3 regions of the Paenibacillus sp. FSL L8-0638 genome follow, and region 3 is predicted to be linked to each of the others. Evidence: a T-box and tRNA genes for the amino acid it is inferred to sense, from the RefSeq annotation. Region 3 holds a T-box; the other regions hold tRNA genes.

Region 1 (10,332 bases), 2.5 Mb from region 3:
CGCGACAAGACGGAAAGACCCCATGGAGCTTTACTGCAGCTTGATATTGAATTTGGGTACGATCTGTACAGGATAGGTGGGAGCCGTAGAACTTTGAGCGCCAGCTTGAAGGGAGGCATCCTTGGGATACCACCCTGATCGTATCTAGGTTCTAACTTGGTACCGTAATCCGGTGCGAGGACAGTGTCAGGTGGGCAGTTTGACTGGGGCGGTCGCCTCCTAAAGAGTAACGGAGGCGCCCCAAGGTTCCCTCAGAATGGTTGGAAATCATTCGAAGAGTGCAAAGGCAGAAGGGAGCTTGACTGCGAGACCTACAAGTCGAGCAGGGACGAAAGTCGGGCTTAGTGATCCGGTGGTACCGCATGGAAGGGCCATCGCTCAACGGATAAAAGCTACCCTGGGGATAACAGGCTTATCTCCCCCAAGAGTCCACATCGACGGGGAGGTTTGGCACCTCGATGTCGGCTCATCGCATCCTGGGGCTGAAGTAGGTCCCAAGGGTTGGGCTGTTCGCCCATTAAAGCGGTACGCGAGCTGGGTTCAGAACGTCGTGAGACAGTTCGGTCCCTATCTGTCGTGGGCGTAGGAAATTTGAGAGGAGCTGTCCTTAGTACGAGAGGACCGGGATGGACGTACCGCTGGTGTACCAGTTGTTCCGCCAGGAGCACCGCTGGGTAGCTATGTACGGAAGGGATAAGCGCTGAAAGCATCTAAGCGTGAAGCCCCCCTCAAGATGAGATTTCCCAGTATGTAAGACCCCTTGAAGACGACGAGGTAGATAGGTTGGGGGTGGAAGTGCAGTAATGCATGGAGCTGACCAATACTAATCGGTCGAGGGCTTATCCTAAGATAAGACGCAATGAGTTTCTGATCCAGTTTTCAGGGTGTAACCTTGAACGTATGTACAAGAGACATACAACAAGCGCATGGCTATTCATTCACACGATATGTGATGAACTGAATAACCGTACGGTAGAATTTGTATAGCAAATTCATGTTTGGTGGCGATAGCGGAGGGGTTCCACACGTACCCATCCCGAACACGACCGTTAAGCCCTCCAGCGCCGATGGTACTTGGACCGCAGGGTCCTGGGAGAGTAGGACGTCGCCAAGCAATCCCATAATGGGGATTTTTTTTCGCCTATCAGGCTATTGATTATACATACAAAATTGATTTTTTAGATGGGGCTATAGCTCAGCTGGGAGAGCGCCTGCCTTGCACGCAGGAGGTCAGGGGTTCGATCCCCCTTGGCTCCACCAATATTCCCTGATAGCTCAGTTGGTAGAGCACTCGACTGTTAATCGAGTTGTCACAGGTTCGAGTCCTGTTCGGGGAGCCATGTGGAGAGTTGGCCGAAGGAGCACGATTGGAAATCGTGTAGGCGCCAAAAGCGTCTCGAGGGTTCGAATCCCTCTCTCTCCGCCAGCTCTTAATAATAGATATATGGCCCGTTGGTCAAGGGGTTAAGACACCTCCCTTTCACGGAGGTAACAGGGGTTCGAATCCCCTACGGGTCATAAGCAGTATGGAGGCTTAGCTCAGCTGGGAGAGCATCTGCCTTACAAGCAGAGGGTCGGGGGTTCGATCCCCTCAGCCTCCACCATTTGAAAAATAAATATTTATTACTGTCGCGGGGTGGAGCAGTTCGGTAGCTCGTCGGGCTCATAACCCGAAGGTCGCAGGTTCAAATCCTGCCCCCGCAATTACTTCAACTAAGGAAGTTTCCTCTGGAACCGTGGTGTAGAGGCCTAACATGCCTGCCTGTCACGCAGGAGATCGCGGGTTCGAATCCCGTCGGTTCCGCCATTTAACTTAATACGCCGGTGTAGCTCAACTGGTAGAGCAACTGACTTGTAATCAGTAGGTTGGGGGTTCAAGTCCTCTCGCCGGCACCATATTGGAGGATTAGCGAAGTGGCCAAACGCATCAGACTGTAAATCTGCTCCCTTACGGGTTCGGTGGTTCGAATCCATCATCCTCCACCAGTTTTACGAGCCATTAGCTCAGTTGGTAGAGCACCTGACTTTTAATCAGGGTGTCGAAGGTTCGAGTCCTTCATGGCTCACCATTATCATTGTATGCGCGTGTGGCGGAATTGGCAGACGCACTAGACTTAGGATCTAGCGTCTTTGACGTGGGGGTTCAAGTCCCTCCACGCGCATCTTGTTTTTGCGGACGTGGCTCAGCGGTAGAGCATCGCCTTGCCAAGGCGAGGGTCGCGGGTTCGATTCCCGTCGTCCGCTCCATTTATTAGTCCCCTTAGCTCAGCTGGATAGAGCGTTTGACTACGAATCAAAAGGTCGGGAGTTCGAATCTCTCAGGGGACGCCATTAACTTCATAAGCCGGTGTGGCGGAATTGGCAGACGCGCGCGACTCAAAATCGTGAGGGAAACCGTGGAGGTTCGAGTCCTCTCACCGGCATCTATTTCGGGATGTAGCTCAATGGTAAAACTCAGCCTTCCAAGCTGGTAGCGTGGGTCCGATTCCCATTACCCGCTTTATATAGATGAAAAAGGAGAGATGGCTTATTTTTATGCCATCTCTCCTTTTTTACTTTTAAACTATTTCTATCGACATTACAAGCAGTAGAAACCCCAAGGCAATCTCCTCCGTTCTTTTGCGTTATTAAGATAGGGCGTACAACTAACGAGGAACGATAGTTAAATAACACACAATGTTGAGCAGGCGCTTCAAGTCTGCTCTTTTTATTAAACTAACGGGCAAGTTAGTTTTAAGTTTACTTCACCAACTCAACACAGAAAGCGCAAAAGTCTGTTGGGAAACTCGACAGACTTTTGCGCTTTAGAAGATGAATTTACCAAGGTTGACTTGTTGGTCCAATGTAAAAGGTATCGTACTCATTTGGTTTACGTATGCGGGTACGCCCCCTTCCATGCAGAGGGTCTTTCCCAAACAAATATGGACTAACGGCCACCATCTGAATGAAAATATCTTTGGCTTGTGAATCTGAACCTCCTTAATGGAAGTACAGGACACAGGCCGAGAGTTTTTTGGTAGGACATACTCTGAGTCCTTAATTTCCCGACTTCAAGGAACTATAGGCAGCATCGTATTATCTCGCTGGTCGAATATTTAAAGCGGTGTTTGTGAATACCAGTCTATGTGAACACTATTTAACAAACTAACAAATTCGCCATTCAAAATCTTCTCTTGAATCAATTTTGGTATACTATGTGGTAGATAAGAGAATTAATTTGAAGTCTGGGTATAAAGATGTTTCTACAACAACTTGAGAAATGAATTTGATTTTGGTGAAATGCGGAAGCTGTTAGGGCGTAAAGAGAGAAGAGGAGGAATGGAAATGTCGTATCTCGTTGATTTTAAAGATGTATCTACGGTTGGTTTAGAGTCTTCACCTGTAGCAGAAGCGCTTGCTGGTTTACGTGCTAATGAAGCCCGTTATTTTATGAACAAGTACAAGTATGAATTTACGGTTGTACCAGCTAGCGAAAGCCAGGAGAGCCTTGATTATGTGAACCGAATTTTGAGAGAAGAACGTGATATTGCGTTTGCGGCTAAACCTTTAGAAACGTCGCGTTTTCAAGTGGAAAATATCCGATTTACCTACGTTTTTTATGAGGATGGTCTTGCAATCAATGTCATGTATACGGTGGATGACCCTAAAAAGCGGGCTGTTGGTTTTAAGCTTTCTGAGGGGATGGAGGTACCAAAGGAGCTAGAAGGGAAGTTTAAGTTTGCTAGGCAGAAGTCTAAACTAGCTGGAACAATTCGGGGTTCGTTTTTTGTAATTAAAGGACAATATTAAAGTAAGCAAAAGCGCAAATGGAGGAATCCAGCACCTTATTCTCTTTGCAAAAAAGTGAAATTAAAGAAAGGGCTATCCCGCAAAAGGATTGCCCTTTTTTGAAAGAATGATGAAAAGCTACCGCTTATCGTATGATTATCAAATAGGAAGATCGCGGGTAGTCTCTGATAAGGAGACTATTTTTTTGAGAACTTGCCCTTTCAGCCAACGCGGTGAACCATACCATAAGTGAAGATGAAAAATTTCCTTGTGGGAAGTGACCTAACAATACGATTAGCCAGAATAGTTTGCTGCGAATGAAGGTAACAACACTTAGTGTGGTATGCACTCGTGTTGATCTTGTTTTAATATCCAAACTTCTATTTCATACATGTTGTTGTTAGTCCATGTCTAGCTTCGCTTTTCTCAAGTGCTTTATTAAGCGGCCCATGATCGATTCTCGGTCTCGTCTCCAATCAGTTGTTGAAGTAGTGAGACTGTTCGAGGTCGTGGATCAGTGCAGGTTGCACAGGCCGCCATCCCAGAAGTTCCTGAGTTGCAACGCTTGATCTCGGGATATCGAGCGCTGCAAGTGTGCTGAGGAAGCCGAAGTGGGTGTCTGCTTCTTCACGTGAAATGCTGACTACAGGCACGTTCAGGTGTTTACCGATAACACTTGCGATGTCGCGAAATGGCACGCCTTCATCTGCGACCCCATTCAGTCGTGAACCGGCGGGTGCCTTTTCTAACGCAAGGCGGTATAGATGTGCGGCGTCAAGGCGGTGCACAGCTGGCCAGCGGTTGGTCCCCCCTTCCACATAGGCTGAGAAGCCCTTCGTTTTGGCAATGTTGATCAGTCTCGGCACAAATCCTGTGTCACCCTCACCGTGTACCGAAGGACAAAGCTCTACGATTGATGTCCGCACTCCGCGCTCAGCCAGCAATAACGCTACGTTTTCTGCTGCCACTCCATTGGCGTGCGTGGTGATCACGAATGGATTACCAGATCCTTCCAGCGCCGCCCCCATCGCCTCAACGGCGTGCAGATCTGCTGTGAGTGCCCTGGCGAAGTTCGAGAAGTCGTGATTAAATGCCAGATGAATAATGCCATCCGCAGCAGCCGCACCACTACGAAGGCTGTCGAGATCGTCGATGTCACCGCGGTGTACTTCGGCCCCGGCCTCTTTTAGTTTCGCAGCGCTATTGTCTGAGCGCACAAGACCGACGACCTGATGACCCGCATCCATGAGTTCGCGGACGACAGCGGAACCGATGTAACCTGTTGCTCCTGTTACGAAAACACGCATCATGAAATCCCCCTTAAGCTACTAACCATTATTGTATAAATTATAATTACCACGCGATGGGTCCATCCTCATCTGAAAACGTTCCTGTTGGACCGTCCGCACCAATCATCGCAAGCCGGACCGCTTCACGCGCCCCTTGTTCAACACTACGAGTGCCAGCAAAATTATTGAGCGCAGTCGATGTAAAACCTGGACATGCCACATTGACCTTGATGTTTGTCGATTCAAGCGCAAAGGCAAAGGCAAGTGTGACCGCATGAACAGCCGATTTTGATGCCGAATAGGCCCCAAACATCGCACGATGTGAGTTTTCCGGAATGGAGTTCCAGCTAAGGGAGCCGCCGGTGCTGCCCATGTTGACGATGCGTGCTGAAGGAGCCTCACGTAAAAGTGGCAACATGGCCTGGGTGACAGCAATGACACCAAAAACATTAGTTTCATAAACCGAACGAATGTCTTCGAGCGAAGCAACGGTCAAAAGACCGCTCGTCGCGCCACTGCTCGGAAACGGATCGCCCGGTTTACCTGCGTGTGATATGGCCGCATTGTTCACAAGTACATCGAGATGACCAAATTCGTTCCGAATACGCTCTGCTGCAGCAACAATGGAGTCCTGATCGGTAACGTCGAGCTGGAGAGCGTGCGCATCCGAACCGATGCTTTTGGAAGCAGTTTCTCCATTTTCGAGGCTGCGTGATCCGACGAGCACGGTGAAGCCGTGTTCCGCTAGATCCTTCGCAATTTGTAAACCTATTCCTTTATTGGCGCCAGTGATCAAGGCAACGGGTTTGTCCTGCATGGTTGTAATCTCCTTTTTGGTGTGGGATACCATCTATATATTTCCTGTTGGATGTGGGATAATGATATTAAATCACATAAAAACGAAACTGTAAAGTTCCGGAACTAATCGGTTTCTAAATATATATTTTAAAAGGAGCTAAGTTTATGAGTAAAATAAAAAAGAAAATGTCTGAGAGGGGCGAATTATCTGAGGTCGTGGCAGAAAAGCCTGCGCAAGCATTGGGCCGCAAGCGAGATCACACGCGGGATGATAAAATCCTTGAGGCGACAATCGACATCCTCGCCGATACGAGTTTCGATGGTATGACAATGGACATGGTCGCGGCTCGAGCAAAGGCTGGGAAGGCGACGGTTTACCGCCGCTGGTCTTCCAAGGCGGAGTTAGTCCGAGACGCCTTGGCCTGGATGAATCGGAATCATCTTGAGCTCGAAAGCTTGCCTGATACAGGAACCTTGCGCGAAGATCTCCTCGTGCTTTTGAAGCCGCAATCAATCGCGGAAGAAGAACGCAAATTTCGAGTCCTAGCGGGCCTAGGCTCCTTTTTGCAGCATCCGGAATTTGCCGAAGCAGGAACAGCCGGGATTTTCGAGCCATGGGTTGTTGTGAACCGTGAGCTTATGAACCGAGCCGTCGTCCGCGGTGAAATTCCCGCTCACGCAGACATTGAGATGGCTTGCCAGGTCATTACTTCAATGGCTTCTTTTCGCGGACTCATCCAGCGCAAACCGTTCGACAAGCCTTTCTTCACAGCGCTAATCGATGGCATTCTACTGCCTGCACTCAAAAACCCGCAAACAGCTCCAAATATCATGGACAGATGATGACCAGGCGCTTACCAGAAGAATCTACAAGGTGGATCAATCACAGAAATGATTCAACTAACGGGAAACGATATTTGAATTTAGAACAGGGAGCACACTGCCGCGGCAAATGCTCCCTCTTTCATGGAAGTAACGGGCAGTACAGGTTAATACAGTAGCGTTGAAAAATGAAATATAAGGGATTAGGAGGCACGGATTTGCTCGTCTCGAAGTTTGCGCTGGGAACGATGATCTTCAGAGGTAAGAACTTTCCGATGAGTGTGTCGATGGGGGCGCTGAATAAGCAAGATCGTGCAGGTAGGGGGCATTTTCCTTTTTAAAATGACAATTGCCCTATTCCCCGTCCATGTACCTAAAAAAGGCAGGGTCGGGGAGTGTCCTATCCTGCCTTCTTGGGTGTTATATGTTTTCTACTGTACTAACTTATCCAATTCTGGCTGCAATTTGGTCCGCAAAACATACAACATGATGGCACCAACAAGGAATGCGACCGCATCCGCAATGACAAGCGACCAGACCACCCCGTGGAAGCCGTTCATTTGATTGGCGATAAACAACACAGGAATCAGAGTAATTCCTTGAATAATTGACATAATAAACGCGGCAGTTCCTTGCGCTGATGCTTGGAAGATCCCGGTAAACAATGTGGTCATTCCTGTAATGAACAAGGATAGGAACGTCACATGTAGAATGTAGCTGCCCATTCCAATTAATTGCGAGTCATTTGTAAATAAACCAATTAAGTGGTCGGAAATCAAATAGACGATGATGCCGAATACGACCGCTAACGCCACAATCACTTTGATCGTAAATCCAATGGTATTCTTCATGCGTAATTTATTCGCTGTGAATGAGAAGGCAATCAACGGCACGACTCCCTCGCATAAGCCCATCAGAATAAACTCAGGAAATTGCAATAAACGTGATGAAATTCCGTAAGCCGCTACGGCCTGATCCCCGTATTCGACAAGAAAATGGTTAAAGATGAGCGACATTGCACCCAAAAAGATACTCATAATAAAGACGGGAACTCCGATTTTGAATACATTGCTCAGAATGTCCTTGGTAGCCTTGAACCATTTTACGGAGACGGTTAAGAATTGGCTCTTATATCCCATATGGAAGGCGTAGAATGCACTCGCAACCAAGTTAGAAATGACCGTAGCAGACGCAACGCCGATCACATCCCAATGGAGCACGAAGATGACTAACGCGTCGAGAATAATATTTATAACAACACTGAGAATCATACCGATCATCGACGTGATTGCTGCGCCCTCCGAACGCACGATATTCTCCAGTGTGAAGAATAATACGACGAATGGTGAGCCAATAAGCATAATCGTGACATAGTCCTTCGTGAATCCGAAGGAGTCAGACGTTGCTCCCAGGCCATGAACGATTGGATTGATCAACGGGAGACCCACGGCCATCACGATAAGACCGAGAACTAAACTGCTGTAAAAGGCAAATGAAGACACATGCTTTACCTCATCATATTTTTTCTCTCCTAGCAAACGGGAGATGAATGTACCGCTACCCATGCCAATCAAATTGCCTAGCGCCATAATGATTGCGAATAACGGCAGGGTCAGTGCGAGTGCGGTTAACATGGCAGTATTGTGAAGTGTACCAAGGAAATAGGCATTCAAGATGGAATAAATGACACTCATTGACGTGCCTAGCATCATGGGTATAGCGAAGTGAGCTACGGCTTTTGCGACCGGTGCTTTTTCAAAGTAATGGAGGTTTTCTGCATCCATGCGGATCACTACTTTCTCTATTTATTTTGCCTTTCAGTCTAACACTGTTAGGTTGTGCCTTACAGTGTTAGATGGTATCATGAACCAATGAACCTGTAAAGCATAAACTTACACTGTTAGATAAAAGGGCGGATGACATGAAAAAGCAGCAACCTCAGATTTCGGAGGATAAGATTTTGGAAACCTCGTGGGAGCTTCTTGGAGAGGAGGGCATCGAGAAATTAAGCATGAGACGATTGGCCGACAGGTTAGGGATTCAGGCTCCCTCTCTGTACTGGTACTTCAAGAGCAAACAGCATCTCTACCAGCGTCTGGCCAACCAGGTATCGAAAATGATTCTGGAAGAGTTCCACTCCGAGGGGGAATGGAAGGAGCAGCTGACAGGGCTTGCGGTAACGGTACGGAACGTGCTCAGCCGATATCCCTGCTCCACGCAGCTCATGATGATGACGCTGCCCCACGAACCGGACATCATCCGGTTCACCAACCGTATGCTGCTCTGCGTGGAATCGACGCCGCTTGAGCAAGAGCAGAAAATGCAAGTGGTTACTACGCTTGTGAACTATGTCTTCTATTTCGTTCTAGACGATTATCAGCATGAGCGTAATGTCTCCGCTATCTTTAAGGACCAGAAAGCGCATCCGGGTGAGGAGATGATTCGCCTTCTGGACTCCATGAGCGAGACGGATGTGGGACTGTTTCGGAGGATGTTCACGAACGGGCTGTTCAATCTGATGGGAACCGACGGGGCGTTTGAGTTCGGCTTGAAGCTGATTCTGTTGGGGATTGAGCAGGTGATAAAGGAGCAGGAGAAGTAGTATGTAAAAACCGCCCATCCGGTTATTGGATGGGCGGTTTCAATTAGGTTTACGTTTACCCTAAATTGTTGGTTCTTTTGGCGTAATCAAAACCTACGGGTGATCTTTTGAAAGAGGGTTAGATATCGAGTTTACGGGTACCGATCCATTTCACCATGTCAGGATCGCGATGTGAAAAGAACAGGCTCTGTTTCGTATCTAACGTAGTAATCGACTCCATATCCTCTTGGCTTAACTCAAAGTCAAAGATATTGAAGTTTTCGATAATTCTCTCTTTAGGAACAGACTTTGGAATCACAACAACTTCTCTTTGTGCCAACCAGCGTAAAACCACCTGAGCAACGGATTTATTATACTTTTCAGCTATGGATACCAATATTTCATGCTGGAACAAGTTGTTTTTCCCTTCAGCAAAAGGCGCCCAGGATTCGATCTGAACATTATTCTCTTTCATAAATTTTGCATGTTCAATTTGCTGGTTGAATGGGTGCGTTTCAACCTGATTTACGGCAGGAACTACTTCATTATGAATAATCAAATCGATCAGGCGATCCTCATGGAAGATACTAACGCCGATTGCACGGACCTTTCCATCACGATACAATTCCTCCATAGCGCGCCAAGAACCAAACACATCTCCATATGGCTGGTGAATTAAATACAAATCCAAATAGTCCAACTGCAATCTTTCCAGTGATTTTTCAAATGCCTTTTTTGTACGCTCATAACCAGTATCCTGAACCCAAAGTTTCGTAGTGATAAATAACTCCTCTCTTGCCACGCCACTACGTTTGATCGCTCTGCCAACTGCTTCTTCATTTAGATAAGAGGCAGCGGTATCAATCAGCCGATAGCCTGCCATAATAGCGTCATAAACACTTTGTTCACATTCATTTGCATCTTGGATCTGATAAACACCAAAACCGAGTATAGGCATCTCAATCCCATTGTTCAAAGTTACTTTTTGCATATAAAATCCTTAGTATTAGGGAAATACTTTTACGGAATGTAAGCAAAACTTAATTTAATTCGGGGTCAACTAACGGGCAGGAT
Region 2 (10,332 bases), 2.7 Mb from region 3:
CATCCTTTCCCACTTAACACACACTTGGGGACCTTAGCTGATGGTCTGGGCTGTTTCCCTTTCGACAATGGATCTTAGCACTCACTGTCTGACTCCCGGAACTAAATCTATGGCATTCGGAGTTTGACTGAGCTTGGTAACCCTTGCGGGCCCCGCACCCAATCAGTGCTCTACCTCCACGATTCTTCTTTCCGAGGCTAGCCCTAAAGCTATTTCGGGGAGAACCAGCTATCTCCGGGTTCGATTGGAATTTCTCCGCTACCCCCACCTCATCCCCGCATTTTTCAACATGCGTGGGTTCGGGCCTCCAGTGCGTGTTACCGCACCTTCACCCTGGACAGGGGTAGATCACCCGGTTTCGGGTCTACGTCCACGTACTCATTCGCCCTATTCAGACTCGCTTTCGCTGCGGCTTCAGCTCTTCACCTTAACCTTGCACGGGAACGTAACTCGCCGGTTCATTCTACAAAAGGCACGCCATCACCCATAGATCGGGCTCTGACTTCTTGTAAGCACACGGTTTCAGGATCTATTTCACTCCCCTTCCGGGGTGCTTTTCACCTTTCCCTCACGGTACTGCTTCACTATCGGTCGCCAGGGAGTATTTAGCCTTGGCAGATGGTCCTGCCGGATTCATACGGGGTTTCACGTGCCCCGCACTACTCGGGATCCGTCTCGGAGGGAACCAGTTTTGAACTACAGGGCCTTTACCTTCTCTGGCGGGCCTTTCCAGACCTCTTCATCTAACCGGTTCCTTTGTAACTCCATGTGAGACGTCCCACAACCCCAAGGAGCAAGCTCCTTGGTTTGGGCTAATCCGCGTTCGCTCGCCGCTACTGACGGAATCACTATTGTTTTCTCTTCCTCAGGGTACTTAGATGTTTCAGTTCCCCTGGTCTGCCTCTATTCTGCCTATGTATTCAGCAGAAAGTGACTGTCGATGAAGACAGCCGGGTTTCCCCATTCGGACATCCCCGGATCAAAGCTTGCTTACAGCTCCCCGAGGCTTTATCGTTGTTCGCCACGTCCTTCGTCGGCTCCTGGCGCCTAGGCATCCTCCGTGTGCTCTTTGTAGCTTAACCTAGTATTTACATCGTAAATACGATTTGCTTTGAATTTCGGTTCAACACTTACGTGTGAATGAAATTCAAGGCAGCTACCTTTATTTCACTTGTTTACACAAGATCAGCTTAAAGGAATATTCTAAAACGCAATTTCGTTTCGGTATCCAGTTTTCAAGGTGCAAAGCTGTAAACAACCAGCTTTTTTTGAGAGTTTGAGCTCTCAAAACTGAGCAACGAGTGAGTAGTTTTTGAAGCTAATGCTTCATATTTGAATGTTTCCGTTGCAGGAAACGATTCTCCATAGAAAGGAGGTGATCCAGCCGCACCTTCCGATACGGCTACCTTGTTACGACTTCACCCCAATCATCTACCCCACCTTCGGCGGCTGGCTCCCTTGCGGGTTACCCCACCGACTTCGGGTGTTGTAAACTCTCGTGGTGTGACGGGCGGTGTGTACAAGACCCGGGAACGTATTCACCGCGGCATGCTGATCCGCGATTACTAGCAATTCCGACTTCATGTAGGCGAGTTGCAGCCTACAATCCGAACTGAGACCGGCTTTTCTAGGATTGGCTCCACCTCGCGATTTCGCTTCCCGTTGTACCGGCCATTGTAGTACGTGTGTAGCCCAGGTCATAAGGGGCATGATGATTTGACGTCATCCCCACCTTCCTCCGGTTTGTCACCGGCAGTCTGCTTAGAGTGCCCAGCTTGACCTGCTGGCAACTAAGCATAAGGGTTGCGCTCGTTGCGGGACTTAACCCAACATCTCACGACACGAGCTGACGACAACCATGCACCACCTGTCTCCTCTGTCCCGAAGGAAAGGTCTATCTCTAGACCGGTCAGAGGGATGTCAAGACCTGGTAAGGTTCTTCGCGTTGCTTCGAATTAAACCACATACTCCACTGCTTGTGCGGGTCCCCGTCAATTCCTTTGAGTTTCAGTCTTGCGACCGTACTCCCCAGGCGGAATGCTTAATGTGTTAACTTCGGCACCAAGGGTATCGAAACCCCTAACACCTAGCATTCATCGTTTACGGCGTGGACTACCAGGGTATCTAATCCTGTTTGCTCCCCACGCTTTCGCGCCTCAGCGTCAGTTACAGCCCAGAGAGTCGCCTTCGCCACTGGTGTTCCTCCACATCTCTACGCATTTCACCGCTACACGTGGAATTCCACTCTCCTCTTCTGCACTCAAGCTCCCCAGTTTCCAGTGCGACCCGAAGTTGAGCCTCGGGATTAAACACCAGACTTAAAGAGCCGCCTGCGCGCGCTTTACGCCCAATAATTCCGGACAACGCTTGCCCCCTACGTATTACCGCGGCTGCTGGCACGTAGTTAGCCGGGGCTTTCTTCTCAGGTACCGTCACTCTTGTAGCAGTTACTCTACAAGACGTTCTTCCCTGGCAACAGAGCTTTACGATCCGAAAACCTTCATCACTCACGCGGCGTTGCTCCGTCAGGCTTTCGCCCATTGCGGAAGATTCCCTACTGCTGCCTCCCGTAGGAGTCTGGGCCGTGTCTCAGTCCCAGTGTGGCCGATCACCCTCTCAGGTCGGCTACGCATCGTCGCCTTGGTAGGCCTTTACCCCACCAACTAGCTAATGCGCCGCAGGCCCATCCACAAGTGACAGATTGCTCCGTCTTTCCTCCTTCGCCCATGCAGGAAAAGGATGTATCGGGTATTAGCTACCGTTTCCGGTAGTTATCCCTGTCTTGTGGGCAGGTTGCCTACGTGTTACTCACCCGTCCGCCGCTAGGTTATTTAGAAGCAAGCTTCTAAATAACCCCGCTCGACTTGCATGTATTAGGCACGCCGCCAGCGTTCGTCCTGAGCCAGGATCAAACTCTCCATTAAAGACCAACCGAAGCTGGTTTATAGAAAGAGCGATAAGCTCATTTTGAAACTGACGAGATAAAATATCTCTTGTTTGATTTTGCGAACAAAATCGTTTTACTCACTCGTTGTTCAGTTTTCAAAGATCAAACATTTCTCTTTCGCTGCGTTTTTCAGCAGCTATAAAATCATATCATGTTCGTTTCAAAAATGCAAGGGCTTTTTTTTTCTTTTTTTAAAGATCATTTCACCCAAGCTTTTCGCTTTTGAAACTGCTGTTTTGTTGTCAGCTCAAATAATATATCATTTTCAGCCAGAGAAAGCAACTTGTAAAAATACCCTTTTTTTTTAAAAAAAACTTGGGCTCCCTTCCTCCTTTTATTCAACCATTATTAGAATTAGCTCCACTGTTACTTCAAAACGGTTGGTTCATAAAATGTCATGCATTCAGTTCCATTTAATATATATACTTTATTGCTAATTAGCCGCTATACGACGTTAATTAGTTATTTGGTAATCTATGTTGTTCGTACCCCATGCGCTAGATTGCTATAAGACCTGCGGCAAGGCGAAGTCTCTTGGACCCCGCCTAATGGTATTCATATATTAGAGGCGACAAATTTCATGGGCACATTGGCCGTACGAAGGACAGCAGCACATGCCACGTAATACCTTGAGATCGTGAATGACAATCTTTCCATCCCTTGTATCTAGGGTTCCCTGTTCTTTCAGCGCGCTCAGCATCCGGTTCACGCTCTCGCGCGTCGCTCCAATCATCTCACCTAATTCGGAGTGACTTAGCTTCATATTTAATAAAATGCCATCCTTCACAGCCACGCCACATGTATTGCTAGCACGGATCAATGTAGACGCTAATGCTCCAGTTTTACCATACAACAGTAAGTCCCGAAAACGCGATTGCATAATGCGTTGCTTCATCGCCATCCACTGGATGAACTGAAGTGCCATTTCCCCATTTTTGGACAAGAGCGACTCCAGATCCTTAACAAGCACGACGCCTAACTCACACACATCGGCTGTTTCCGCAGTGCAACTATACTCTTCTCCATCTATCCCGCTAAATTCCCCAATTAAGTCGCCTTGATGCTGAATGGTCAGAATCAGTTCTTTACCATCTTCTGTCGATTTACGAAGTTTGACATGACCTGAATGTATATAATAAAGCTGCTCTGCATCATCGCCCTCTCGGAAAAGCATAACGCCTGCCTTTACCTTCTTCCAGGACATAATATCTTTTAGCAGATCAAAATGCTCATCTGTCAAATAAATCTGAATTCCCGTGCGTTCCGCTTCGTCCCCAAACCGTTCCATACAAGTGGCTTGCATGTTAGCGTCCTCCTCGTGTTTACCTGATATCTATATCATAATGTTTTAACGCCTGGGTTGTTATCGGGAGAACACCTGATTTTATACCTTCCTACTCCCTGATTTGCTGTGATAAATATCACTTCCGAAGTAAGCTAACGCCCCATTTATCGACCATTTCCCTACTCCTTATCCGACCAGATGAAAAGTCAGTGTTTCCTGCGCCTATAGATCAGGGGGTTCCCCGATCTACTTTTGCAACTGTCGAAACTACAATGAACTAGAGATATAGTTTGGTTATGAAAAAGGATGTGTCTTCTATGCTACAAATAACGGATGAAATGCGAAAAGAACTGAACCAGTTGAGAGATACTATTTATAGTGATCTCACTGCCCTTGCATTTATGTCCAAGTCAGGTGGTAGGTTGCATTGGTATTACGCCTCTGGTAGCCGAAGCAATCGCTATCGACTTATTTCTTTTAAGATTGGCCATGGTATTGCCGGTATGGCTGTTCGCTTGGGGCGTACCGTAACTGTAAGTGCTTTGCTATCAGGTAGTATACGTCTGCGTCAGGAATGTGCACTAATGCTGGCCGAGCAGCTTCACTCTGCTGTTGCCATTCCCTTTTCCAGCACAGGAGATCTGCCCAACGGTGTGCTGCTTCTTGGTAATCGTGATGTGAGGATGTTCACAGAGTCTGATATAGCCGAGGCTACTCAAGTAGCTCAACGCCTTAGCCAACTATGTGCTTACCCTCTCACTCCATAGCTCAACAATGTTTCTATAGATAATGATCCTCATCAGATACTTGATATAGCTGTCCCTAACTATCTTTGTTGATTGAAATCCCTAAAATTTGCTATGATTATGACAAAACGTACGGTTTTTTACCGTTCGAGGGGATGACAAATTGATTCGTATACTAGTAGTGGATGATCACGTTGTCGTACGTTCTGGCCTCATGGCCCTATTGGACGGCAAAAACGGTATTAAGGTAGTAGGAGATGCAGCAGACGGGGATGAGGCAATCCGCAAGGCAGTGGAGCTACAACCTCATGTTGTGCTCATGGATTTTAGCATGCCACCTGGAAAAGATGGTCTCACAGCAACCACTGAATTAAAAAAACAGCTGCCCGATACAGAAGTCCTTATTTTAACGATGCATGACGATGAAGAATATCTGTTCCGAGCCATTCAAGCTGGAGCATCCGGATATATTTTAAAAAGCGCACCTCACGAGGAGTTACTCGCTGCCATCCAGTCTGTGGCCGAAGGTAGTGCCTATTTGTACCCGAATGCAACCAAACGACTGATGAGTGAATATCTAGACAAAATCAAACAGGAAGGCATAGCCGGACCCTATGAATCCTTGTCTGAGCGGGAAAAAGAGATTCTATCCTGGGTAGCCAAAGGATATGCCAACAAGGAAATTGCCGAGCACCTGGTGATTAGTGTCAAAACCGTAGAGTCCCATAAAAGCAATCTTATGGAGAAGCTTAACTTGAAAACACGACCTGAGCTAGTCAAATTCGCACTAAAAAAGGGGCTGCTCCATTATGAATGAACCTTCTAACCCTTTACTGCAGCATGCCTTTGGTGAATCAACCGATAAACTGCTGAATGATCTGGAAATTTATATACCAGAATCCCCTTTTCTTCATGCGCTGCGTAACTCACTCCACCAATTATCCAACCTGAAATTTGCTCTAGATACGTCTTCCATCGTTGCTTTGACCGATCATCGAGGTATTATTCAGTACGTAAACGACAAGTTCTGTGAGATTTCGCAATACAGTCGTGAAGAGCTGATCGGTCAGGATCATCGTCTCATTAATTCAGGCTATCATACCCCCGCCTTCATGAAAAACCTGTGGACTACGATCCGTTCAGGTGAGGTATGGCAAGGAGAAATACGTAATCGTGCTAAAGATAACAGCTACTACTGGGTGAATACTACGATCGTTCCGTTTATGGACGAGGAAGGTAAACCCTATCAGTACTTAGCGATCCGCAATGAGGTCACTAAACTGAAAAGAGTAGAAGCTGAACTTCAGTCTATGATGACACAAGTCATGCAAATACAGGAAGAAGAACGTAAACGCTTTTCAAGAGAGCTGCATGATGGGATAGGGCAAAGCTTGTTTTCACTTATTATCCAATTGGATAGCCAACTTGCCGAACAACCTAGTGCTACTCTGGAGAATCTTCGTTCGCAGGTGACCGACATCATCAAAGATGTTCGTGGTCTAGCGTGGGAACTTCGTCCCTCAGTTCTGGATGATCTGGGTGTCGTCCCAGCCATAAGAACCTATATTGAAAACTTCTGTTCTCATTACGGGATTGAGGTGCATTTTCAATGCAATCTACGTAAACGGGTTGATATTCGCAAGGAAATTGCAATTTATCGGATTGTACAAGAGGCATTAACGAATGTAGCCAAATACGCAGATGTGGCAGAGGCATATGTCGACGTTGAGGATCAAAATGAAATGATACAAGTGACCATTCGGGATAAAGGCATTGGATTCTCTGGAAAGTCCCAAGGAGAGGGAGTTGGATTGTTCAGTATGGAAGAACGAGCTAGAGGGGTAGGGGGATTTATGAGCATAACCTCTGCTCCAGACGAGGGAACCTCCATCCAGCTGACCATTCCCGTGTAAAAACTGTCCACTAGATCGGATATCGGTGTATACCAGTTGCATGATCAGAACGATATACACCGATACCGAAGATTATGGATAATCAACACATTGTGGATTACATGAGGATAAATACAAAAAAAGAGAGAGCTCTGTCCCCAGACAGGCTCTCTTTATTTATAAGGTGTCACCACTGAGGCAACAAGAATCCGCTATAGCAAAAAGCGGGTGATGGGAATCGAACCCACGCTACCAGCTTGGAAGGCTGGAGTTCTACCATTGAACTACACCCGCAAAACAGTATCGGGATGACACGATTTGAACATGCGACCCCCTGGTCCCAAACCAGGTGCTCTACCAAGCTGAGCTACATCCCGACATTATACATTTTTTTAAGAAATGGCGCGCCCTGAGAGATTCGAACTCCCGGCCTTTTGATTCGTAGTCAAACGCTCTATCCAGCTGAGCTAAGGGCGCATATTAAATTCCATAATGAGTAGTCAAGGCGCCACCCAGATTTGAACTGGGGATGAAGCTTTTGCAGAGCTTTGCCTTACCACTTGGCTATGGCGCCGTATGGATAATGGAGCGGACGACGGGAATCGAACCCGCGACCCTCGCCTTGGCAAGGCGATGCTCTACCGCTGAGCCACGTCCGCAAAATATGGTGCGGTCGAGAGGACTCGAACCTCCACGGGGGGTTAGCCCACACGGACCTGAACCGTGCGCGTCTGCCAATTCCGCCACGACCGCAAAATAATTATAAATGGTGAGCCATGAAGGACTCGAACCTTCGACACCCTGATTAAAAGTCAGGTGCTCTACCAACTGAGCTAATGGCTCTTAATGGCTGGGGATATAGGATTTGAACCTATGCATGACGGAGTCAAAGTCCGTTGCCTTACCGCTTGGCTAATCCCCAATAGATTAAGAATAAAGGGCGGCCGATGGGGCTTGAACCCACGAATGCCGGAGTCACAGTCCGGTGCGTTAACCACTTCGCCACGACCGCCATATGATTATGAAAAGACTGGTGGAGGATGATGGATTCGAACCACCGAACCCGTAAGGGAGCAGATTTACAGTCTGATGCGTTTGGCCACTTCGCTAATCCTCCAAAATGGTGCCGGCGAGAGGACTTGAACCCCCAACCTACTGATTACAAGTCAGTTGCTCTACCAGTTGAGCTACACCGGCACATTACTCATTTCCCACTTGAAAGGTGGCTCGGGACGGAATCGAACCGCCGACACGAGGATTTTCAGTCCTCTGCTCTACCGACTGAGCTACCGAGCCATATTAAATTTTATTACTACATCATATAATCCGCACTATATATGCCAATTATATATGAAGCTAAAATGGCGGAACTGACGGGATTCGAACCCGCGATCTCCTGCGTGACAGGCAGGCATGTTAGGCCTCTACACCACAGTTCCAGAGGCATTTCCAATAGGAAATTAATTGCGGGGGCAGGATTTGAACCTACGACCTTCGGGTTATGAGCCCGACGAGCTACCGAACTGCTCCACCCCGCGACATTAAAAAGCATTTTTCAAATTTTCTTATGGTGGAGGCTGAGGGGATCGAACCCCCGACCCTCTGCTTGTAAGGCAGATGCTCTCCCAGCTGAGCTAAGCCTCCATATTATGACCCGTAGGGGATTCGAACCCCTGTTACCTCCGTGAAAGGGAGGTGTCTTAACCCCTTGACCAACGGGCCTTGCAAAATAAGTTCCGGTCTCAATAAATTTATGGCGGAGAGAGAGGGATTCGAACCCTCGCACCACTTTCGCAGTCTAACCCCTTAGCAGAGGGTCCCCTTATAGCCACTTGGGTATCTCTCCGAGTAGCGGCAGAGGGGATCGAACCCCCGACCTCACGGGTATGAACCGTACGCTCTAGCCAGCTGAGCTACGCCGCCACCTTAATATATAAAAGTCAGAAATATTCAAAATATGGCTCCCCGAACAGGACTCGAACCTGTGACAACTCGATTAACAGTCGAGTGCTCTACCAACTGAGCTATCAGGGAATATTGGTGGAGCCAAGCGGGATCGAACCGCTGACCTCCTGCGTGCAAGGCAGGCGCTCTCCCAGCTGAGCTATGGCCCCAATCTTTTTGTTATTCTAGAAGTGGTGGGCCTTAGTGGACTCGAACCACCGACCTCACCCTTATCAGGGGTGCGCTCTAACCAGCTGAGCTAAAGGCCCTAACATGTAAAAATTTATCATCCTCTAAAGGATATCGCTTGGCGACGTCCTACTCTCCCAGGACCCTGCGGTCCAAGTACCATCGGCGCTGGAGGGCTTAACGGTCGTGTTCGGGATGGGTACGTGTGGAACCCCTCCGCTATCGCCACCAAACATGAATTTACATCGTAAATTCTTTCGTATGGTATTCGCTTCATCACTTATCGTGTGAATGAATAGCCATGCGCTTGTTGTATGTCACTTGTACATACCTTCAAGGTTACACCTTGAAAACTGGATCCGAAACTCATTTGCGTTTTATTCTTAGGATAAGCCCTCGACCGATTAGTATTGGTCAGCTCCATGCATTACTGCACTTCCACCCCCAACCTATCTACCTCGTCGTCTTCAAGGGGTCTTACTAATTGGGAAATCTCATCTTGAGGGGGGCTTCACGCTTAGATGCTTTCAGCGCTTATCCCTTCCGTACATAGCTACCCAGCGGTGCTCCTGGCGGAACAACTGGTACACCAGCGGTACGTCCATCCCGGTCCTCTCGTACTAAGGACAGCTCCTCTCAAATTTCCTACGCCCACGACAGATAGGGACCGAACTGTCTCACGACGTTCTGAACCCAGCTCGCGTACCGCTTTAATGGGCGAACAGCCCAACCCTTGGGACCTACTTCAGCCCCAGGATGCGATGAGCCGACATCGAGGTGCCAAACCTCCCCGTCGATGTGGACTCTTGGGGGAGATAAGCCTGTTATCCCCAGGGTAGCTTTTATCCGTTGAGCGATGGCCCTTCCATGCGGTACCACCGGATCACTAAGCCCGACTTTCGTCCCTGCTCGACTTGTAGGTCTCGCAGTCAAGCTCCCTTCTGCCTTTGCACTCTTCGAATGATTTCCAACCATTCTGAGGGAACCTTGGGGCGCCTCCGTTACTCTTTAGGAGGCGACCGCCCCAGTCAAACTGCCCACCTGACACTGTCCTCGCACCGGATTACGGTACCAAGTTAGAACCTAGATACGATCAGGGTGGTATCCCAAGGATGCCTCCCTTCAAGCTGGCGCTCAAAGTTCTACGGCTCCCACCTATCCTGTACAGATCGTACCCAAATTCAATATCAAGCTGCAGTAAAGCTCCATGGGGTCTTTCCGTCTTGTCGCGGGTAACCTGCATCTTCACAGGTATTAAAATTTCACCGGATCTCTCGTTGAGACAGCGCCCAAGTCGTTACGCCATTCGTGCGGGTCAGAATTTACCTG
Region 3 (10,332 bases):
GGTGCGGCTGTGGCTCAGACAGCTCATATGAACGCTGTGCCTTATGTTGTACTACGATCTATGTCAGATAAGGCTGATGGATCGGCCCACGTTAATTATGCTGAATTTACGGTAGAAGCTTCACATCGTTCGCATCGTATTGTGGAGTTCATGCTCAAGCATTTGGGCTAATGGTATAATTTTTTTAATACATGAATCTTCGGACAAATCGGATATGGTCAAACTGCTCTTGTGATGCGAGGGGCACATCCTTTCCCATTCGTACCATCAGACAGTTAGCAGGATGTGAGCATATTTCAGGATCATCCGTGGCGTACCAGACCATATCTACAGTTTTCATTAGACGCTCCATCATGCGGCGGTATTCCCATACGGAGAGACCGCTGCCTTTTAAATCCCAATGCCAATAGTATTCGGTCGTAAAAATAATATAGGATTCAAGCTGTCCATCCTCAAAGGCAATCCGAATCATTCGGCTACCCAGGCCTAGACCACGATAGTCATCGGCTACCTCAACAGCTCCGAGTTCCAGTAAATCCTTCATGCCAGCTTCCGACCAGCGCTCCATCTCATCTGGGTAATGAAAAGTAACATATCCCAAAAGGGTTTCCCCGTTATGGGCAATGATAATTCTGCCTTCTGGCAGTTCCGAAATATCCACCAACGCGTCGAATTGCTCCCTTGGTTTGCGAAAGGCATCTAATTGCTTGTGCATTTGAAATGAACGCAGTTGATCCGCGGATACGGGGCCTTCTACATAGATTGTTTGTCCGTTATGATCCAGCGTATCCGAGTGGTACAGTTTTAAATGCTGCATACGTACGCCCTCCTTGTTCGCCATGAGCTCGTTCCTCATATCCCATACTTATAGCAAAAAAACAATTAAATGAAAAGGATGGTCGTCACATCGTGACCTATGATATACTGTTTTAGACATAAAATGTTCACAATTTAAATCAACCAGTAAACCAAAGGAATCTATCTGCTTTATTGATTTTTGTAAGCGTTATCTTGTCCTGCGTGTTTCTCATTAATCCATTGTGAGGAGGCTGAACGCATGAAGATTGAAGAACTCCAGACTGTAGTTCCCACATCCAACATGGGTCCGTATGAACAAGCTTACAACAACTTTCAGTGGGAGGATGCAGAGCGTCATTTTACGTGGTATGAAACAGGCAAGGTAAATATGGCACATGAAGCCATTGATCGACATGTACAGGAAGGACGGGGTGAGAAAGCGGCACTATTGTATTGTGACGCAAACCGTCATGAAACCTACACCTTCTCTCAGCTTCGTGCTAGCTCTAACAGGTTCGGAAATGTGCTGCGCAAATACGGTATTGGTAAAGGGGAGCGGGTGTTTATTTTCATGCCACGTTCACCTGAGCTGGTTATTAGTTTACTTGGTGTTCTAAAGGTAGGGGCTGTTGTCGGTCCCTTGTTTGAGGCGTTTATGGAAACTGCGGTTAAGGATCGATTGGAGGATAGTGGGGCAGTGGCATTAGTGACCACACCTGCGCTTCTGTCACGGGTAAAACGTGAGGAGCTTCCTGAGCTACGGCATATTTTTGTGGTTGGTGATATGGATGAACGCGAGCAGGGAATTATCGATTTTGAGACAGAAATGCTTACGTCCTCAGAGGAACTTGAGCCTGAATGGTTGGGTCGTGAAGATGGATTAATTATTCACTATACATCAGGCTCAACAGGCAAGCCCAAAGGCGTGTATCATGTGCAAAATGCAATGATTCAGCATTACTATACTGGCAAAATGGTGCTGGATTTGCGGGAAGATGATGTGTATTGGTGTACTGCTGATCCTGGCTGGGTCACGGGAACGTCATACGGTATTTTTGCTCCATGGCTAAATGGAGCGACGAATGTCATTCGTGGGGGGCGTTTCAGCCCGGAAGACTGGTACCGTACGATTGAGCGTCACGAAGTGACCATATGGTATAGTGCTCCTACAGCGTTTCGGATGCTGATGAGCGCAGGGGAGCAGGTTGTTTCCAAATATGATCTCAGCAGTCTGCGGCATGTATTATCCGTTGGGGAACCGCTGAATCCCGAAGTGGTGCGATGGGGATGGCAAGTATATACACAGCGCATTCATGATACTTGGTGGATGACGGAAACAGGAGCACAGTTGATCTGTAATTACCCTGAGCTGCCGATTAAGCCGGGTTCGATGGGAAAGCCACTCCCAGGTATTCAAGCTGCTATTTTGGACGACAGAGGGCAGGTGTTGCCTCCTAACCGAATGGGTCACTTGGCGATCCGTACACCATGGCCATCCATGATGAAACGTATATGGAACAATCCGAACAAGTTTCAGGAATATTTCCGCTTTCCCGGTTGGTATGTATCGGGTGATTCAGCTTACATGGATGAGGACGGATATTTCTGGTTTCAGGGTAGGATTGATGATGTCATTAACTCCTCTGGAGAGCGAATCGGCCCTTTTGAGGTGGAAAGCAAGCTTCTGGAGCATCCTGCTGTAGCGGAAGCCGGAGTCATTGGAAAACCAGATACCGTGCGGGGAGAGATTATCAAAGCTTTTGTTGCACTGCGTGAAGGCTATGCACCGTCTGAAGCTTTACAGCAGGACATCTATCGCTTCGTTAAGGAAGGGCTGTCTGCCCATGCTGCTCCACGCGAAATTGAATTTAAGGAAAAGTTACCCAAAACCCGCTCTGGTAAAATTATGAGACGCGTGTTGAAAGCCTGGGAGCTTAACCTTCCTACAGGTGACTTATCTACCATAGAGGATTGAAGTACTGTGTATATTAGAATTAAAAAAAAGGAGTCTCCAAAGCCTTAGTGGCTAAGGGGACTCCTATCACTTTCTGCTCTTGTCTTCAGTTATGGACGGACGGCTCCGGAAGGAGCCGATTCCCCCATGGCATTCATGGAAGTGACACGAAACCAGCCTTTTGGCTTTTTCCTCGACTTATATTCAAAGCTGGTAGATGCGGTAGAGCCTATATTTGTAAAAGGCTCCGCACCGCTTTCGCTGTAATACACGTTATAGCCTGTAATAGCGTCCGCCGACTTACCTGCGCTCCATTGGAGCGCTACGGATGAGCCTGCGGCTTTAGCTTGAGGCTGTCCAGGGGCAGTAGGGACTTCTGTAGGCTGCGCACCTGTTCCATCTCCCTCGCCCGGAACGTCTGGAGACTCAGAATCTGCAGGTGGCACTACAGGTGTTGCGCTTGCTTTCGTGCTTGGACCGGACTCATGGCCGCCCACATCAACGGCGGTCACGTAGTAGCTAGAGCTGCTGCCCCCAGGGCTGTCAGAGAACACCTTGGAGCCGTCAGCCATAACGACCTTGCCAAGCCGTTGGAAGCTACCCCCATCTGTAGAACGATACAGACGGTATCCTACGACGTCGCTGTTTCCGCTTGGGCTAAAGCTGATTATGGCTTTACCATCACTATAGCTTACGTTGACGCTAGATGGAGCGTTAGGAGCTGCTCCATCGTCCTTGCGTGGATCAATCTGAGTAGGAGCTTCCTTATCTGCATCCTGAGGCAGATAGTAGGACAACGAATTATGTCGTCTCATCACCTTAAAGGCTTGCTGAAGCTCTTTAATCAATTCTGAGATTGACTTTTCCCGTTTCCTAACGGTCCGTTCATATAACATATCATCCGGTGTACCATCGCGTGGAATATAATTCACACCTTGGTAGGTAATATATTTCGCACGACTCACACCATTTTCACTGTTTTTAGGTGGATACTTACTGTTATAAATGTCCGAACCATACGCGGATGCTGTACGGCTTACAATGCCGTCAGGTCTCTTGAAGCTGTCCGTTTGGAACAACTGAGCATCTTTAGCTGTTACTTCATTCATGATTAGAGCCCATAAGCGGCGAGCCCGCTCTTTTTGGACTTTCGTTTCAAGCTTATTGACAGGTTGCTTGTAACCAACCCATACACCCAGTGTGACGTCAGGCGTAAAGCCCTCGAACCAAACATCAGTGTAGGATTGCGTAGTGCCTGTCTTGCCGGCAATCGGAATCTTGCCGGATTGATCAAAGTTCCGCTTCACCAGTCTGCCTGTGCCTTCCGACACGGCTGTACGCAACATATCTGTCATCAGGTAGGCGGTTTGCGGTGAGAAGGCCTGCACAGGATTAGGCTGATGCTTGTATATAATATTGCCTTGCGAATCCACAATCTTTTCGATCATATAGGCGTCATTAAACACACCGCCATTTGGAATGGCTCCATATGCATTCGTAAGCTCCTCGACGGTCACCCCATGGGCCAAGCCGCCAAGTACACCCGTTTGGGCGTTGTTATCACTGGATTCCAAGGTGGTGATGCCCAGCTTCTTGGCAAAAGCCCAGGCTTTGCTGATCCCTACTTTTTCGTTAAACAGCTTGAGTGCTATCGTATTGAGCGATTGATTCAGTGCATAACGCGCCGTGACCAATCCTTGATAGCGGTTGTTAGAATTTTTCGGAATGTGATACCCATTACTGCCATCCTTCAAAATAATAGGGGCATCATCCACGATACTACCAGGCTGCACAAGACCGCTGTCCAAAGCAGGGAGATAGGCAGCAATCGGTTTCATTGCCGAACCCGGCTGACGAACCATCTGGGTGGCATAATTCATCTGCTCCTTTTGGAAGTCCCGACCTTCCATCATTCCAAGAATGGCGCCTGTTTTATGCTGAATCAGAATAGCCGCTGCTTGTTCGTCACCCTTGGTTTTACTAGTGGCAGAGAAGTTATTCTTATTTTCTGCAATTTGACGCATAGATTTGTATACGCTCTTATCAATGGTGGTGTACACCATATAACCGCCTGTGCGAAGCTGCTGTTCAGCTTCTTTGAGCAAATCATTATCGTCCTTGGTTTTGGCATCTGCACTGGCATTAGCTGCTTGACCCGGATTGGTGACAGACATGAGTGCCTGCGCAGCTTGTCGTTCTGTTTCTATCATAAGATATGGATAGGTGTTATAAGCCTTAACAGTACGTGGTGCGAGAGATTTTTTGATATCAAAAGCCATCGCTTCATCATACTGTGCTTTATTGATTTTGTTCTCCTCCAGCATTCGACTGAGCACCAGGTGCTGGCGGTTGATGGCTCTTTTAAAGCCAGCTTCATTAAACTCACCCTTACCGTTGTAAGCAGAATAGGAAGAAGGAAGCTGTGGCAAACCTGCCAGATAGGCAGCCTGGGCTATATTAAGCTCGTTCAGATCATTCTCATTAAAGATACCTTTGGCCGCTGCTTTAATGCCAAAGACGTTGTAACCGCTTGAACCGTTACCAAAAGGTACTTTATTAAGATAGGCCGTAATAATTTGTTGCTTGCTTAGGAAGCGCTCAAGGCGCAGAGACAGCAAAATTTCTTTGACCTTGCGATCATCCGTGCGATCGAGATTTAGAAAGACACGACGCGCAAGCTGCTGGGTGAGGGTACTACCCCCGGTTTGTACGGATTCATGCAGCGCCTTTTGCTTCACAGCACGCAGTGTTCCCGATAGATCGACACCTTTATGCTCGTAAAAATGATTATCTTCAATGGCAATGACTGCGTCAATGACGAGTTGTGGAATCTCCTTAAACGTGACAGGTCTTCGATCTTCTTCTGTCCGGAGTTGTCCGATGGGAGAGCCATCATTGAAATAAGCGAAGCCTGTAATTGCATTCTTATCTACTTCCTGTAGGATCATGGATCTGGAACGCACGGGTTCGCTTTTTACAATAGAAGCAACATAGCCGGCGGCCGCTCCTCCTGCAAATAGTGCCCCCATAAAACCGATGATGACGACCCACTTTATGACACGGCCGAGCCTTCGCATGGTTGTCCGCAAGCGGGAAGGCTTTGGCTCTGATACATTGTTTTTTTCTTCAACCATTAAGTCTTCCTCCTTTATAACAGCCATTATTATAGCATAAAATTACAAAATGAACCCATATGCTAAAAAGCCTGTCTTTTGGTGTCGTTGACTACATAAAAGCAGTGTGTTATAAATAGGTCAAAGTAAATATCGTGAAAAGCAGAGAAAGACTTCAGTAGAAGGCGGATTCACGTTGTACAGAGAGCCGATGGGTGGTGTGAATCGGTAGCGTCCCTCCTTTGAATTACCGTCTGGAGCTGTCTGGATGAATGGAAAGCTTTTGCAGGTTTGCGAAGCACCATAGTAATCCAGTACCGGGTGTAGGCCCGTTATAGGAATGAAGTGAAAGAAATGTCTGTCTTTGACATACGTTTCTTTAATTAGGGTGGTAACGCGAGTAGCTCCTTCTCGTCCCTTGGGATGAAAGGGGCTTTTTGGTTTGTCTAATATGTAATATTTGGATGAAAAATAGGAGGTATACAGGATGAAGTGGGAAGAATTGAAGCCAGAGCAGCAGGTAGAGGTAGAACGACAGCTAGAGGTGATACAGCGGGGTGTAGCGGAAATTGTACCGGAGGATGAGCTGAAGCGTAAGGTGATCAAATCGGTCGTTAACGGCGAGCCGCTCAAAATTAAGCTGGGCCTTGATCCATCTGCTCCCGACATTCACATCGGACATACGGTTGTTATGCACAAACTGCGCCAGTTCCAGGAATTAGGCCATCAAGTACAACTGATTATCGGAGATTTTACAGGCAGAATTGGTGATCCGACAGGTAAATCGGAGACTCGTAAGCAACTGACTGAGGAAGATGTACAGCGCAATGCCCAAACATACAAGGAACAAATTTTTAAAATTCTCGATCCTGAAAAAACAAAGGTATTTTACAATTCCGAATGGTTAGGGCCAATGTCTTTTGCTGATGTAGTAACCCTGTCGGCCAAAGTAACGGTTGCCCGTATGTTGGAACGGGATGATTTTACAAAAAGGTACCAAAACGGATTGCCGATCAGCATCCATGAGTTCTTTTACCCGCTGATGCAGGGCATGGATTCCGTGGCTCTCCAAAGCGATATTGAATTAGGGGGAACGGATCAGAAGTTTAATCTTCTGATGGGTAGAACCCTGCAAAAAGAATACGGAGTTGAGCCACAGGCTACTATTACTTTACCATTGCTTGAAGGGCTGGATGGAGTTCAGAAGATGAGTAAAAGCTTGGGGAACTACATTGGTGTTGATGAGGAGCCGAACGAAATATACGGAAAATCCATGTCCGTTCCTGACGAGCTGATGCTGAAATATTTTGAGCTTGCAACGGATATCAACAACGAGGAGCTGGCAGAGCTGGCGAAAGGTGTTAAGGACGGCTCAGTGCATCCACGTGATGCCAAAATGAAGCTGGCTGGAACGTTAGTGCGCATGTACCATGGTGAAGAAGCAGAGGAAGCAGCGAAGCAGCATTTTGTGACCGTATTCCAGCAGCGCGCGCTGCCTGACGATATTGAAGAGTTCACCTTGACGGCTGATCAGTTAGAAGAAGGTGGCATTCGTGTGATCCAGTTGCTGACTCATCTGGGCTTTGCAGCATCTAACGGTGAAGCCAAGCGCAGTATTCAGCAGGGTTCGGTCAAAATTAACGAAGAGAAATGGACCGATGTGAACGAAGCATACACGCCGAAGGAAGGCGACATTGTGCAGGTAGGTAAACGGAAATTTGCTAAAATCAAGCTTGGATAATGAAAATATAATCAAAAGCAGCGCTGAGATTGTCTCGATCTCAGCGTTGCTTTTTTATTTCTGCCAAGTGAAAAGTCATGGTAAACTTAGCACAAATAATCAAACATGTAGGTAAAGAGTTATACATAATGAAAACGTGGGTTGCACAATTTGGGTGTAGGATCGATAATCAGAACAATTACGAGTGTGGGGAAGGATTATATGGACTACTTTAAACGAATTCAGTGTGCGATTGAGTTTATTGAATTGAATCTGCGGGAGGATTTAAAAATTGCCGAGATTGCTTCACAAGCATGCTTTTCAGCTTTTCATTTCCAGCGGGTTTTTCAGGCCATTTCGGGTTTTACGGTTCAACAGTATATAAGAAGGAGAAGATTGTCCGAGGCGGCTGAACGGCTAAAACAATCCAATCAAAAAGTGTTGGACATTGCTATTGAGTTTCAGTACAACTCGCAAGAAGCCTTTACCCGCGCTTTTGAAAAGAATTTTGGGATCACCCCTGGGAAATATCGTAACAGTGATATTGAGCTTCCTGGACAAAGCAAAATTAATTTTCTGGATTATCAAAAAAATACGAAGGGGGATTTGGATGTGAACAAGCCAGTGATATTGCAGCTCGAAACGACCAAAATTATAGGGTATGAATATAAAACAAATCTGAATAATGAGCAGCACTATAAAGAAATTCCAGGATTTTATGGGCACTTTGGAGCCAATGAATATTTTATGTGTATCCCGAACAAGATCGCACCGGGAATGTCATATGGGGTTGCCTGTCGATTTGAAGACAATGGTGCATTTTCATTTGTGGTGGGCGAGGCAGTTGAAAAAGAGTCAAATGAACTGGCAGAGGGTTTCATATATATGGAGATTCCAGCAGGGAAGTATGCTGAGTTTGACGCTTCGGGTTCAGATGGACGGGTTCAGAATATACGAGACTTTATCTATGGCACATGGCTTCCTAATTCTAATTTTGAACGGAGGGAGGGACCAGATTTTGAAATTACGGACGTGATGAATTCCTCCTATCCAGATCATTTGAGCATGAAAGTATACATCCCCATTGAATAAAACTCTCAGGCTCGATCATAAGGAATATAAAAAAAGCACCCGAATAAATTCGGGTGCTTTTTGGTGCTAATGCAGGGATTAGCGGTTGTAGAATTCGACGATTTGTTTTTCATCGATATCTTGGGACAATTCGCCACGCTCAGGCAAACGAATGAATTTACCTTCCAGAGCTGCGTCATTGTACTCCAGGTAAGCTACCAAGTGGTTGCGGTTTTCCAAAGCTTCTTTGATAGAAGACAGGGAACGACTTCTTTCACGAAGACCGATCACGTCGCCAGGGCTTACTTGGTAAGAAGCGATGTCAACTTTTTTACCGTTCACAGTAACGTGACCGTGAGCTACCAATTGACGTGCGCCTGCACGGGAATTAGCAAAGCCAAGACGGAATACAAGGTTGTCCAGGCGGCTTTCCAGCAAGAACATAAAGTTTTCACCAGCGATACCGTGCATGTGTTGAGCTTTGTTGAACAGGGTACGGAATTGTTTTTCACCCAAGCCGTACATGTGACGCAACTTTTGTTTCTCTTGAAGCTGCATACCGTAGTTGCTGATTTTTCTCCGTTGGTTTGCACCATGTTGTCCCGGAGGGAAAGGGCGTTTCAATTCTTTACCTGTGCCGCTCAGGGAAATACCGAGACGACGGCTCAATTTAAATTTAGGACCAGTGTAACGTGCCATTATAGAGTTAACTCCTTCATAATTAAAATTTGAGTTGGGGCTCTCTTTGCGCTCCAATTTGTTCGGCGCTACCTATTAAGGTGAGACGCACTACTGACAGAAAAGTTCAGCCGCTGTCCTGTCAGCAACAAAAAAGATGAGGGTGACACAAACTGTTACGCCCAAAATTTAAGATCCGCACAGTAGATAGTTCTGCCGTACAGTCTTTTTCAATAATATATACTACATGTAAGAGTAGGTCAATGTCAAGAAGAGAAAAAGAATGAAAACGTCAAATTTTGTCGATAGGGCTTTAGAACTAAAAAAGTGGGACGAATTTCTGGAAAATGGATGCAAATTTCTAGAGTTGGGAGTAAAATAGATCATATTATGAGCTATAGTGGTGTATAGCCGCTGTCTTGGTACAGCTAATTTTGCTGTGAAGGAGCGCCTTAATATGTCGGAATTTTCAACAACGGATCAGCAAATGCTTGACAGTAAAACGGTCCAGGCTAGCGGTGCTCCGCTGTTTGATGATAAAGGATATACTTCTTTTGCCTGGCTCCAGAACATGGATATGACACCCTATGATTTCCCCTATATTAACCAGCTGCTTGTCCAAGGATATCGGAGTTGGTTACAACAGGGCAATGGTATATCCTGGATTAACGAAGAATATACTGCTGTTTTTAATTTTATAGGTGTTCGTGTTGCTGGTAAAAAAGAAGATGATGACGAGGATTTGGATTTGGTCGAACGTTGTTGCATATCTAGAGAGATGGAAGTGAGCCAGCGCAAACTTCGTGATGGAAGCCTTTCGTTTGTGTATATGGTTCCCATACTATGCCGTAATTACAAGAGCGAGCCCTTTGCCGCTCTTCGTTTTACACGGCCTGCTCAACATTCTATCCCAAATCTGGACACATTGTTATCAGCTGCTTTACATTTTAAATCCTGCTTTTACACGAAGTTTGAGTACATATTTATGGAAGATGTCC

Evidence for each region. The T-box of region 3 lies ahead of tyrS (tyrosine--tRNA ligase). A T-box ahead of a tRNA ligase gene usually reads a tRNA of that ligase, here a tRNA-Tyr.
Region 1: it has a tRNA-Tyr gene. The T-box ahead of tyrS (tyrosine--tRNA ligase) is inferred to sense a tRNA for this amino acid. The anticodon was not compared.
Region 2: it has a tRNA-Tyr gene. The T-box ahead of tyrS (tyrosine--tRNA ligase) is inferred to sense a tRNA for this amino acid. The anticodon was not compared.

Annotation. Positions count from the first base shown of each region.
Region 1 covers NZ_CP151960.1:1,107,695-1,118,026, forward strand. Annotated here, with positions in the region: rRNA gene MKY35_RS04945 (23S ribosomal RNA) at 1-847, shown strand, start outside; rRNA gene rrf (5S ribosomal RNA) at 998-1,114, shown strand; tRNA gene MKY35_RS04955 (tRNA-Ala) at 1,185-1,260, shown strand; tRNA gene MKY35_RS04960 (tRNA-Asn) at 1,265-1,340, shown strand; tRNA gene MKY35_RS04965 (tRNA-Ser) at 1,344-1,426, shown strand; tRNA gene MKY35_RS04970 (tRNA-Glu) at 1,447-1,518, shown strand; tRNA gene MKY35_RS04975 (tRNA-Val) at 1,529-1,604, shown strand; tRNA gene MKY35_RS04980 (tRNA-Met) at 1,631-1,704, shown strand; tRNA gene MKY35_RS04985 (tRNA-Asp) at 1,731-1,807, shown strand; tRNA gene MKY35_RS04990 (tRNA-Thr) at 1,821-1,896, shown strand; tRNA gene MKY35_RS04995 (tRNA-Tyr) at 1,901-1,986, shown strand; tRNA gene MKY35_RS05000 (tRNA-Lys) at 1,994-2,069, shown strand; tRNA gene MKY35_RS05005 (tRNA-Leu) at 2,082-2,162, shown strand; tRNA gene MKY35_RS05010 (tRNA-Gly) at 2,173-2,247, shown strand; tRNA gene MKY35_RS05015 (tRNA-Arg) at 2,255-2,331, shown strand; tRNA gene MKY35_RS05020 (tRNA-Leu) at 2,344-2,423, shown strand; gene MKY35_RS05025 (hypothetical protein) at 3,325-3,789, shown strand; gene MKY35_RS05030 (SDR family oxidoreductase) at 4,245-5,075, opposite strand; gene MKY35_RS05035 (SDR family NAD(P)-dependent oxidoreductase) at 5,122-5,874, opposite strand; gene MKY35_RS05040 (TetR/AcrR family transcriptional regulator) at 6,042-6,698, shown strand; gene MKY35_RS05045 (hypothetical protein) at 6,866-7,018, shown strand; gene MKY35_RS05050 (MATE family efflux transporter) at 7,109-8,461, opposite strand; gene MKY35_RS05055 (TetR family transcriptional regulator) at 8,599-9,279, shown strand; gene MKY35_RS05060 (aldo/keto reductase) at 9,398-10,249, opposite strand.
Region 2 covers NZ_CP151960.1:403,512-413,843, reverse strand. Annotated here, with positions in the region: rRNA gene MKY35_RS01835 (23S ribosomal RNA) at 1-1,082, opposite strand, end outside; rRNA gene MKY35_RS01830 (16S ribosomal RNA) at 1,369-2,924, opposite strand; gene MKY35_RS01825 (Crp/Fnr family transcriptional regulator) at 3,510-4,250, opposite strand; gene MKY35_RS01820 (GAF domain-containing protein) at 4,550-4,999, shown strand; gene MKY35_RS01815 (response regulator transcription factor) at 5,142-5,795, shown strand; gene MKY35_RS01810 (PAS domain-containing protein) at 5,788-6,891, shown strand; tRNA gene MKY35_RS01805 (tRNA-Gly) at 7,094-7,164, opposite strand; tRNA gene MKY35_RS01800 (tRNA-Pro) at 7,174-7,247, opposite strand; tRNA gene MKY35_RS01795 (tRNA-Arg) at 7,271-7,347, opposite strand; tRNA gene MKY35_RS01790 (tRNA-Cys) at 7,374-7,444, opposite strand; tRNA gene MKY35_RS01785 (tRNA-Gly) at 7,455-7,529, opposite strand; tRNA gene MKY35_RS01780 (tRNA-Leu) at 7,536-7,623, opposite strand; tRNA gene MKY35_RS01775 (tRNA-Lys) at 7,638-7,713, opposite strand; tRNA gene MKY35_RS01770 (tRNA-Gln) at 7,718-7,792, opposite strand; tRNA gene MKY35_RS01765 (tRNA-His) at 7,810-7,882, opposite strand; tRNA gene MKY35_RS01760 (tRNA-Tyr) at 7,902-7,987, opposite strand; tRNA gene MKY35_RS01755 (tRNA-Thr) at 7,992-8,067, opposite strand; tRNA gene MKY35_RS01750 (tRNA-Phe) at 8,094-8,166, opposite strand; tRNA gene MKY35_RS01745 (tRNA-Asp) at 8,233-8,309, opposite strand; tRNA gene MKY35_RS01740 (tRNA-Met) at 8,335-8,408, opposite strand; tRNA gene MKY35_RS01735 (tRNA-Val) at 8,439-8,514, opposite strand; tRNA gene MKY35_RS01730 (tRNA-Glu) at 8,521-8,592, opposite strand; tRNA gene MKY35_RS01725 (tRNA-Ser) at 8,625-8,716, opposite strand; tRNA gene MKY35_RS01720 (tRNA-Met) at 8,720-8,793, opposite strand; tRNA gene MKY35_RS01715 (tRNA-Asn) at 8,829-8,904, opposite strand; tRNA gene MKY35_RS01710 (tRNA-Ala) at 8,909-8,984, opposite strand; tRNA gene MKY35_RS01705 (tRNA-Ile) at 9,007-9,083, opposite strand; rRNA gene rrf (5S ribosomal RNA) at 9,120-9,236, opposite strand; rRNA gene MKY35_RS01695 (23S ribosomal RNA) at 9,388-10,332, opposite strand, start outside.
Region 3 covers NZ_CP151960.1:3,620,665-3,630,996, reverse strand. Annotated here, with positions in the region: gene MKY35_RS16100 (5'-methylthioadenosine/adenosylhomocysteine nucleosidase) at 1-171, shown strand, start outside; gene MKY35_RS16095 (GNAT family N-acetyltransferase) at 185-817, opposite strand; gene acsA (acetate--CoA ligase) at 1,058-2,773, shown strand; gene MKY35_RS16085 (transglycosylase domain-containing protein) at 2,863-5,886, opposite strand; T-box leader at 6,022-6,287, shown strand; gene tyrS (tyrosine--tRNA ligase) at 6,353-7,606, shown strand; gene MKY35_RS16075 (AraC family transcriptional regulator) at 7,808-8,677, shown strand; gene rpsD (30S ribosomal protein S4) at 8,756-9,355, opposite strand; gene MKY35_RS16065 (sensor domain-containing diguanylate cyclase) at 9,792-10,332, shown strand, end outside.